DNA from 2 places in the Peribacillus sp. NPDC097197 genome. Region 1 is predicted to be linked to the other one. Evidence: riboswitches for the same ligand, from Rfam matches in the RefSeq annotation. Region 1 holds a riboswitch; the other holds the start of a gene.
What was found. A riboswitch is a leader RNA that binds a small molecule or an ion and turns the genes downstream of it on or off. The one in region 1 is predicted to bind cyclic di-AMP.

Region 1 (5,036 bases):
GACAGTAAAGTGGAACGGACCGTTTTTACCGAAAGATGGACACAAGTTAAGAAAGATACCATAACTGAAACATTTCAAACAAAGGGAATCTTTAAACCGGCAGAAGAATATGATGTTTATTTTGATGCTAAAAACAATGATTTTCAGAAATTCCTGGTTCACGAAGGGGACGAGGTAACGGCTGGAACATCCCTGTTTGAATACACTACAACCGAACTGGATGCACTAAAAGATAATTTGGAAGCGGAAAAGGCCGCAACCGAAGGAGAAATCGTCGGAATTGATGAGTACATAAATAAGTTGAAAGCTTATCAAAGTGGTCTGACCCTGGATTCAAACAAAACGGTTATCGATGAGACAGTAGAAAAGAACCTAAATATAGACATCACCATTTCTTCCTCAGACTTAATTAAAAGTAATATTGAGCAGGAGATGTACAAGCAGGAACTTGAAAAAAATAGCTTGAAGGAAAAAGTGGTCATGCTAGAAGCACAATTAAGCTCAATTGAGGTGCAAACCAATGCCGTGGAGACGACAAGTGAAGCGGATGGTGTCGTGAAGAAGATCAATAAAAATTTAACGAATCCGATTATTTCAATTGCTTCTGCAGAAATGGCCATCGAAGGTTCCTTCTCTGAAGAAGAGTTAAAGAAGGCAGAGGTAGGGATGGAGATAAAAGCTAGTTCTCCTGATTTGAAAAAGAGGTTGGGCGGAACCATCAGCCGTATACATCCTTATCCCAAAGAGGAGCCAACCCTAAAGGATGAAAATCGCTATACATTCGAAGCGGAAATTGTAACGGAAGCAGAGAATAAGGAAGCGCTATTAGACGGTTCAAAGGTCGACCTTACCGTTATAACGAATGTGAAGAAGGGAGTCCCGACTGTTCCAACAGAAGCGATACATGAACGGAAGCAGCCGCATGTCTATAAAATGACCAATAAAGGGCATTTGAACCGACAATACTTTACAAAAGGGGCTCAAGCAAAAGGGAAGCAAGAGATGCTTAAAGGTCCAGCAGTGGGAGATGTCATCCTTTTAGAACCGAAAAAGGTAGTGAAGAACCACTCTTACTTCATTACCCCGCTCAAATTGGACAAGGTTCACTCTGCAACTTTTAAGAAACTATCCAAAAGGGAAAAAGTTAGATACATTTTACTAGGATTTTTGGAAAAATAATTTTCAGTTAAATCAAAAATGGCCATAATTTTTTACTGTTAAAACTAATTACCTATTTAAACAATAAGTGTAAACCCACGTAGCACTCAATATTCTTAATCCCCTCTGTACTTTCGGAGTGTGGGGAAAGAAAATATATTTACAGATTAATATTTTTAGTATAATATTTTAATATAAGTTAGCTCGCTTAATCTTATAAAAAAGAACGGGGGAACCAATTTTGCGGATTATATTCGCTAGGGGTGAATTCAGAGATGAAAGGGCCATTGTGTTTCCGATTCCTAACCCGACAGCTAACCCCGTAAGCGTCTTCGAGGGAACATGTGTGAATAACACGCCAATAGGGAAAATGACACGTAGGGTGTCTTTTTTTTAAGCGTAAGGATAGAAGTTTTTCAATATACAGAAAAATTTTTCTCTTTTTATTAGTATCTTGTTTCCCTTACCGAGACAAATGTTTTTACATCAAAGACTATATGGAAGGTGAGGAAATTAAATGAAGAAATTCAAACTGAGTTTAGCAAGCCAAATATTCATTGGTTTAATTCTAGGAATTATCGTAGGTGCTATATTTTATGGAAGTGAGACGGCACAAAGCTATCTACAACCATTAGGTGATATCTTCCTACGTATGATTAAAATGATTGTCGTTCCAATTATCGTTTCTAGCCTTATTGTTGCAGTTGCAGGCGTGGGCGATATTAAATCAGTAGGGAAATTAGGTGCCAAGTCACTATCCTACTTTATAGTAGTAACACTAGTTGCAATAGGCGTAGGTTTATTATCTGCCAATATTATTCAGCCTGGCGCGGGCGTAAATATGGGTGAGCTTGAACAAACGGATATTTCCACTTATGTTGACACAGCAGAAACTAAGCAACACGAATCCTTTATAGATACAATCGTTCATATTGTCCCATCTAATCCGATTAAAGCAATGGTAGAAGGCGATATGCTTGCAATCATTTTCTTCTCAGTCTTGTTTGGACTAAGCATTGCAGCTATCGGTGAAAAAGGAGTACCAGTATTCCGTTTCTTCCAAGGTGCGGCGGAAGGTATGTTCAATCTAACCAATATGGTTATGAAATTTGCTCCGATTGGGGTATTTGCACTAATCGGTGTGACAATCTCTAAATTCGGTTTATCATCACTAATCCCATTAGGAAAGTTAGCCCTTTCCGTATACGGAACGATGATTTTCTTCGTAGTTGTCATCCTGGGGCTCATTGCAAAATTTGTAGGCTTCAGTATCTTTAAGTTAATTGCCATTTTGAAAGAAGAATTGATCTTAGCATTTTCCACAGCAAGTTCAGAAGCGGTTCTTCCAAGAATCATGGAGAAGATGGAGAAAGCCGGTTGTCCAAAACATATTACGTCTTTTGTTATTCCGACTGGTTACTCATTCAACCTAGATGGTTCCACATTATACCAAGCTTTAGCAGCCATCTTCATTGCTCAAATGTACGGCATACATCTAAGTGCTTATGAGCAAATAACGCTAATGTTAGTGTTGATGATTACCTCTAAAGGAATTGCCGGTGTACCGGGCGTATCCTTCGTTGTACTTTTAGCAACATTAGGTACGGTGGGCATCCCAATTGAAGGACTTGCCTTCATAGCAGGTATTGACCGTATCCTTGATATGGGTCGTACTGTAGTAAACGTTATTGGTAACTCTTTAGCAGCCATCGTTATTTCCAAGTGGGAAGGTCAATTCAACCCTCCTGCCGAAAAAGGAAAACTCGAACAGGCTTCTTAATATAAGTCAAAACTCCAGGGTGATTGCACTCTGGAGTTTTTTTGTATTCAGATGAAAGTCGAAAACAACTTATTGATGGACGATCCAGAAATGGGAGTCAGGGGAAAAGTTCATAGCCATAACGCTTTCATTAAATGAATCTTGGTGAAAGGTTTCCAAAACAGTCAGTTGGGCTTCTTCTAGGCAATCAAGGACTTCCTGCTGACTCGGGATATGGAGATAGGCCTCTTCTTGGTGAGACTTTCCCTTTGTGAAGATATCACCGAACTCATATAGCCGTTCATCCTGTTTACTATCACACCAAATCATTTCTTCCTGTTCCCAAAAATTAAGATACCTTTCATTACTGTCGCGAATCGGTGTCGTGAATAGGAAACGGCCTCCTGGTCTAAGTATGCGTTTGATTTCTTTCAAAGCGAGAATGCGGTTTTTTCGTTGAGGGATTTTCATTAAACCATGAAAGGAAAAGAGTGCATGGTCGAATGACGAGTCGTTGAAAGGGATTTCCGTGGCATTCCCAAGAAAGAATGGAATCTCCATATTTTCATCTTGTGAAAACTTCCGGGCTTCTTGAATCTTGGAGGGTGAAGGGTCCAGTCCGGTTATATGATGAAACCCATTCTTGTATAGAGCAAAGGTCGTCCTCCCTGTACTGCATCCAATATCAAGGATGGAGTCGGCTTGATGAAAGTATTTATCGAATGCAAATTTTTCGAGTTCCCAAAGACCCCAATTTTTTGATGAATCGGCGACAGCGTCTTCCTGCAAGTGATTGATGAAATCGTCTTTTTCTATTTTATCCATCATTCATCCTCCAAACCTTTATTTTTACTATAATATGGAAAATGTTGCCTGTCTAGTTTCTTATTTTTAATACTATTTTATATACACTTCGTGAATATTAAAAAGTTTGATAAAATAGAACTATTGATGAAAGGCTCGGAGGGAATATAATCATGAAAAATGAAGGTAATGACATCTTATATATGCATATGCAGGCTTCCGAAAGATTTGTCCTTTTTAATGGCCTTAATTTTCGAGAATTCTCCTATTCCTTACCGCATAGCTTGAATTCCATCTTATTATTGAAACATCAATATGATGGTGGGGAGTACGATTTGAATGTCTTGCTGGAGAGCGTGTCATCTGAGAATGTTTATAAGCTACTTAAAGAGGATGTTCGTGCATATGGGGATTTCTGTTGGGTCGATTTTAAGGAAGCAGATTGTCTAGAAGAATTGGACGGCAGGGAATTAGCGGAACTCCTATATGTGGGGCATACCAAAAATCACTTAGAACCCCCTTTCTTTCACAAACTGAATAATCAATTTGTCTATCTGGCCCAAGATGATGGATGGTTTAATAAAATTTACTTTCGTTCGATTTCAACGTACTATAAGATGCTGGGAAATTTACTTCCGTTGAAGCTTGAACCATTGAAAGTCGAAAGAACATGGTTAGGAATGAGGAAGAAAAAAGAATTGCCTGCAATTCCTTTGGATATTATTTCTTCCCTGGCTCCTATATTGGCGGAAGGTATAGTTTTTTCTTTTAGACATGTGAAGATTACAAGGACCAAAATCGAGATCCCAGCATGGATCGTGGGAGATTATTTGAACATGGATGAGATGCATGATGATTTCTTAGATAGAAAAGAACAAGGACCTGATGCCTTCATTACTTTTCATCGTAAAGAAAAGGTTTGGGAGAGCGTTATCAACACGACGCTATATAAATAACTTCTTTAGCTAATTAAGGGTTTGGGTCGTAGGACTTGCAACTGGGTGCATAAACTTCTAATTATAGCTATAGAAGGGGGAACTTTCACTTTTCCCGTTTTAGTGTAAAGTGTTACAATGGAACATGGTTAAAAGAATATTGGAGGGTAATAACTCATGAAAACTAAACTTGGTTTGCTTTATGGTGGGAAATCTGCGGAACATGATGTTTCTTTGCAGACAGCTTTAGCAGTCATTAAAGCTCTCGACTTAGCAAAGTTTGACATATATCCGATTTACATAACAAAAGAAGGTTCTTGGGTAAATGGTCCAAAGTTGACTGGTCCGGCAAAATCCGTGGAGGAATTGGCTTTATCTTC
Region 2 (5,036 bases), on a different contig from region 1:
TATTATAGTTTTACTAGAAAACCTTAAATATTGTGGCTTTAATACGTGAATGAAAAACAAATTAGCCAAGTGATTTTTAGGTATAAATGATGTTAATCCCTTAATCGGTAAGATTAAGGGATTGCTTTTTTTACATGAGTATAAAAAGAAACCAATAGTCACGTTTCCGATAAGGTGAAGGCGTGAAATACATTAGAGATGTCATAATAAAAGCATGAAGAGCAGAAATTTTGTCCATGTTTCTGCTCTTCCAATTGAGTCAATGTCAACTAAATCACCCCACTCATTTTAGATTTTCTAGGTATTTCTCCAAATCCTTATCAACTATGAAAACTTCGATTCGTTCACCCGTTTTGGTACTAATGTCACTGTGTGAAGAAAGGACTTTACAACCTGTTAGATCCTCGACAATTTTTTCATAATCCTGACTGTACATTTCACGTAGAAGAGAGCGCATTTTTTTTACAAGCTTCTTTCCAGAATCCTGACTGACGAGGTGTTTTTCTTCGACAGTCAAGACTCCTTTAAAACGAGTGATCAGCATGTCATTAATGATGTAGGTTTTAACTTCTTGTGGCCCTCTGCCAATTAAATCACGCTGGAATTTAATGAATGCTGCACTAATTTCGGCTTCAATTTTCTTTTTTTGGTTTAACATAATGCCTCCGATTTTTTTCATCGATCGTATATGGGATTCATCATAATGCCGGATTCAAGTTTTTGTCAATACAAGTTTGTATATATATTAAAATATTAGAAATATATAGGATTAATGAGTAAATAATACTTTTATATAGAAAAACGGAAGTATATGGTCGAATATGAATCTATTTGCGAATATATGGAATTTTAATGGGGTTTACAAAGGTTTGCTGATGAGCGTAGAATATGCTCATCAATAACAATTTGATATCGGCCAAATCTCAAGTAATTGAGAACGGAGGACCCATTATTTATGGGGTTAATTCTGCTTTTGCAGAAGGGATGTGAACTCTTTCGCCATCCTACCCGTCAGCTAACTTCGTCGGCTAAAGCGAAGGAGGTCATAAGACCACCTTGATCCAGGAGGCTTTTTTGTTGTGTTTGTAGCAAAATAGCAACCTGTCATTTCAGTAGGTCTTTTTATTATGCCTATAATTACATGAAAAGGTTTCTTGGAAGACAGATCGCAAAGAGCGCTGAAAAGCTTGCTGGGCGATAAGTAGACCAATGAGTACTTTTTCTCCACTAATACTGTTTGCTTTTGCAAATATTCTTGTTTGGATTGTGAATCATTTTTTTCACTATTGAAACTAGGATAGCCATGCAATGCGGACTATTGGAGAAGGGGTAAGCATTGGTCTATTTTTTGTGTTCTTTTGGCACCAATTTCTCCACTAATCGTGAAGGAGGTAAATTGTAAAGATTTTTAAAAAAGTGAAAGGAAGGTTCGGATGGATGCTATAACTATCTTTCTAATGGGTACACCCTTTTTACTTTTCTATGGATTCATTCATTTTTGTAACAAAGTTATAACGAAAAAAGGAGAGGAGTAGAACATGTTATTCATTCTTATTGTCCCAGCGGTTACCGTGTATTTAATTCACGCTTTATTATACCCAGAGAAATATTAATAGAACGATAACGGAGGAAATGTAAATGGATTTTTTACAAATCATTGTGGTGTTGTTTTTGGTAGTGATCCTAGCCATACCATTGGCCCAATATTTAGCGGCAGTATATTCCCTTGAAACCACAAGGCAAGATCGTATGTTCGGGTGGTTAGAACGAGGCATTTTTAAAATATCTGGTATTAAGACATTTGATATGAATTGGAAGCAATATGCACAGGCATTACTCCTAAGTAACTTAGTCATGTTTGTCATCTCATACATGATTGTACGGCTTCAGGGAGTTTTACCGGGTAATCCAAGTGGGATAGCCAACATGGATCCGTCATTGGCATTCAATACGGCAGCAAGTTTTCTTACTAATACCAATTTACAGCACTATAGCGGAGAATCCGGACTTTCGTATTTATCACAAATGATTGTCATCATCTTCTTGATGTTCACGACACCAGCAACCGGTCTTTCCTTATGCATCGCTTTTTTCAGGGGTTTGACCGGTCAGAGGAGTTTAGGGAACTTTTATGTAGATTTAATTCGTTCGATCACTCGGGTGCTACTGCCTCTCTCCATTTTTGTCAGTTTGGTTCTGGTATCCCAGGGGGTACCACAGACCCTTGGTTCTACGGTAATGGCTACTACGTTAGAGGGAGCCACCCAACATATTGCAAGAGGACCTGTGGCTGCATTGGAGTCAATAAAGCACCTTGGCACAAACGGCGGTGGATTCTTCGGTGTCAACTCGGCGCATCCATTTGAGAACCCTAATGGATTTACGAATGTATTAGAGATTTTATCGATGTTTCTCATTCCTGCTGCCCTTCCATTAACATTCGGATATATGGCGAAAAATAACAAACAAGGATGGATCTTATTTTCAGCAATGGGACTCATGATGCTTGTTTTCCTAAGTGTGAATTACGCTAGTGAACAAAATGGCAATCCCCGATTGGAGGCAATAGGCCTTTCACAAGAGAGTGGAAACTTAGAGGGGAAAGAAGTCCGATTTGGGATGGCTCAGAGTGCCCTATTTACAACGGTGACTACAGCTGCCACTACAGGTTCAGTTAATAATATGCATGATACGCTGACACCGCTCGGTAGTATAGCGCCACTGGCCATGATGATGCTGAACTGTGTATTTGGCGGTGATGGGGTAGGCACGATGAACATTCTTATGTATTCCATATTGGCTGTATTCATTGCTGGACTGATGGTCGGGCGTACACCAGAGTTTTTAGGTAAGAAAATTGAAGGGCCGGAAATGAAATTAATAGCCATGACGATCCTTCTACATCCGTTAATCATTTTGGTACCATCTGCTATTGCACTAACGGCACAGATGGGGACATCGGCCATTTCAAATCCAGGTTTCCATGGGCTCTCTCAAATTGTATATGAGTTTACTTCAGCTGCAGCCAATAACGGTTCTGGTTTCGAGGGCTTAGGGGATAATACACCTTTTTGGAACATTTCCACAGGTTTGGTCATGTTGTTTGGCCGTTATTTTTCCATGATAGCCATGATTGCTGTTGCTGGATCATTACTTGCTAAAAAACGTGTCCCAGAGACGATGGGTACATTTAAAACAGATAATCCTACATTCCTTGTCATTCTTTTATGTACGGTTTTAATTATTGGAGCTTTGACTTTCTTTCCAGTGATTACCCTAGGACCTGTCGCAGAATGGTTAACGATTAGATAAACGATGAAAAGGAGTAGTACAGATGAATACGATGCGTAATGGAAAAGTAAATAATGAAATGCTTTTTGAAGCAATAAAAGATGCTTTCAAAAAAATGAATCCCAGAGCCATGGCACGAAATCCAGTCATGTTTGTAGTGGAAATAGGATTTGTCTTGACCCTTTTTCTAACTATATTTCCCGATTTATTTGGTGGAATATCAGATAGGGGATATACCAGTGCAGTGACTTTCATTTTGCTCCTAACCATCCTGTTTGCCAACTTTGCTGAAGCATTAGCGGAAGGTCGTGGTAAAGCACAAGCGGATAGTCTGAAAAAGACAAAGCTTGATTCAAAAGCAAAGTTAATCCAAAAAGATGGATCTGTAAAGATAGTCGATGCCACGGAACTGCAAAAAGGTGACATGGTTTTAGTGGAGGCCAATGATTTAATTCCTAGTGATGGAGAGGTCATTGAAGGGGTGGCTGCTGTTGACGAATCGGCCATAACTGGTGAATCCGCGAATGTCATAAAAGAACCGGGTGGAGACTTCAGTTCTGTTACTGGAGGAACAAAAGTAATGAGTGACTATATAAAAATAAAAGTTAGTAGTGATCCGGGGGAGTCATTCCTGGATCGAATGATTGATTTGGTAGAAGGAGCTAAACGGCAAAAAACACCGAATGAAATTGCACTTAGTACACTCCTTGTGAGTTTGACGCTTATCTTTTTGCTTGTTTGCGTGACACTCGTACCTATTGCTTCCTATATTAAAGTGACATTGCCAATCGCAACTTTGGTGGCATTATTGGTATGTTTGATCCCAACAACCATAGGTGGTCTTCTTTCAGCGATAGGCATAGCTGGAATGGACAGAGTGACACAATTCAATGTGATTGCCAAATCGGGCAAATCGGTAGAAGCTGCAGGAGACATCAATACTATCATTCTCGATAAAACAGGCACGATCACACATGGTAACCGGATGGCTCATGCCTTGCTGCCAGTACAGGGTGTGAATCAGAAGGAACTTACTACATTCGCAGCCTATTCATCCTTACATGATGAGACACCGGAAGGCCGCTCTGTTGTCGAATTTGCCAAAAGATCAGGATTACTTGAAAAAGAATTGGAAAAAAGTGACTCGGAAGGCATTGACTTTACGGCAGAAACGAGGATGAGCGGGACAGATTTTTCCGATGGAAGAATCGTCAGAAAAGGTGCCGTCGATTCAATAAAGAACTATATAAAGCAAGAAGGCGGAAACATTCCCAGCGATTTGCAAGACATTAGTGATGAAGTAGCAAGCCAAGGGGGAACGCCCTTAGTAGTCGCAGAAGGAAATCGGATCCTAGGTGTCATTTATTTGAAAGATACCGTTAAAGCAGGTATGAAAGAGCGATTTGATGAATTGAGGAAAATGGGCATCAAAACCGTCATGTGTACCGGAGATAATCCTTTAACGGCCGCGACGATCGCGAAAGAAGCCGGGGTAGACGATTACATTGCCGAGGCAAAGCCGGAAGATAAAATTGCCGTAATTAAGCGTGAACAAGCGGAAGGCAAACTTGTCGCGATGACCGGGGATGGCACGAACGATGCCCCTGCATTGGCACAGGCAGATGTGGGGCTAGCAATGAATACAGGAACAAATGCGGCCAAAGAAGCAGCAAACATGGTGGATCTGGATTCAGATCCTACAAAAATCATTGAAGTAGTGGCGATTGGAAAACAGTTACTCATGA

Region 2: another riboswitch for cyclic di-AMP. It lies ahead of ACQKL6_RS17805 (potassium-transporting ATPase subunit F); the one in region 1 lies ahead of ACQKL6_RS20485 (cation:dicarboxylate symporter family transporter).

The regions. Positions count from the first base shown of each region.
Region 1 covers NZ_JBNNST010000029.1:6,958-11,993, forward strand. The annotation lists gene ACQKL6_RS20480 (efflux RND transporter periplasmic adaptor subunit) at 1-1,179, shown strand, start outside; cyclic di-AMP (ydaO/yuaA leader) riboswitch at 1,354-1,502, shown strand; gene ACQKL6_RS20485 (cation:dicarboxylate symporter family transporter) at 1,676-2,938, shown strand; gene ACQKL6_RS20490 (class I SAM-dependent methyltransferase) at 3,008-3,742, opposite strand; gene ACQKL6_RS20495 (hypothetical protein) at 3,895-4,677, shown strand; gene ACQKL6_RS20500 (D-alanine--D-alanine ligase) at 4,834-5,036, shown strand, end outside.
Region 2 covers NZ_JBNNST010000017.1:44,233-49,268, reverse strand. The annotation lists gene ACQKL6_RS17810 (DUF2294 domain-containing protein) at 284-658, opposite strand; cyclic di-AMP (ydaO/yuaA leader) riboswitch at 905-1,045, shown strand; gene ACQKL6_RS17805 (potassium-transporting ATPase subunit F) at 1,539-1,613, shown strand; gene kdpA (potassium-transporting ATPase subunit KdpA) at 1,639-3,312, shown strand; gene kdpB (potassium-transporting ATPase subunit KdpB) at 3,335-5,036, shown strand, end outside.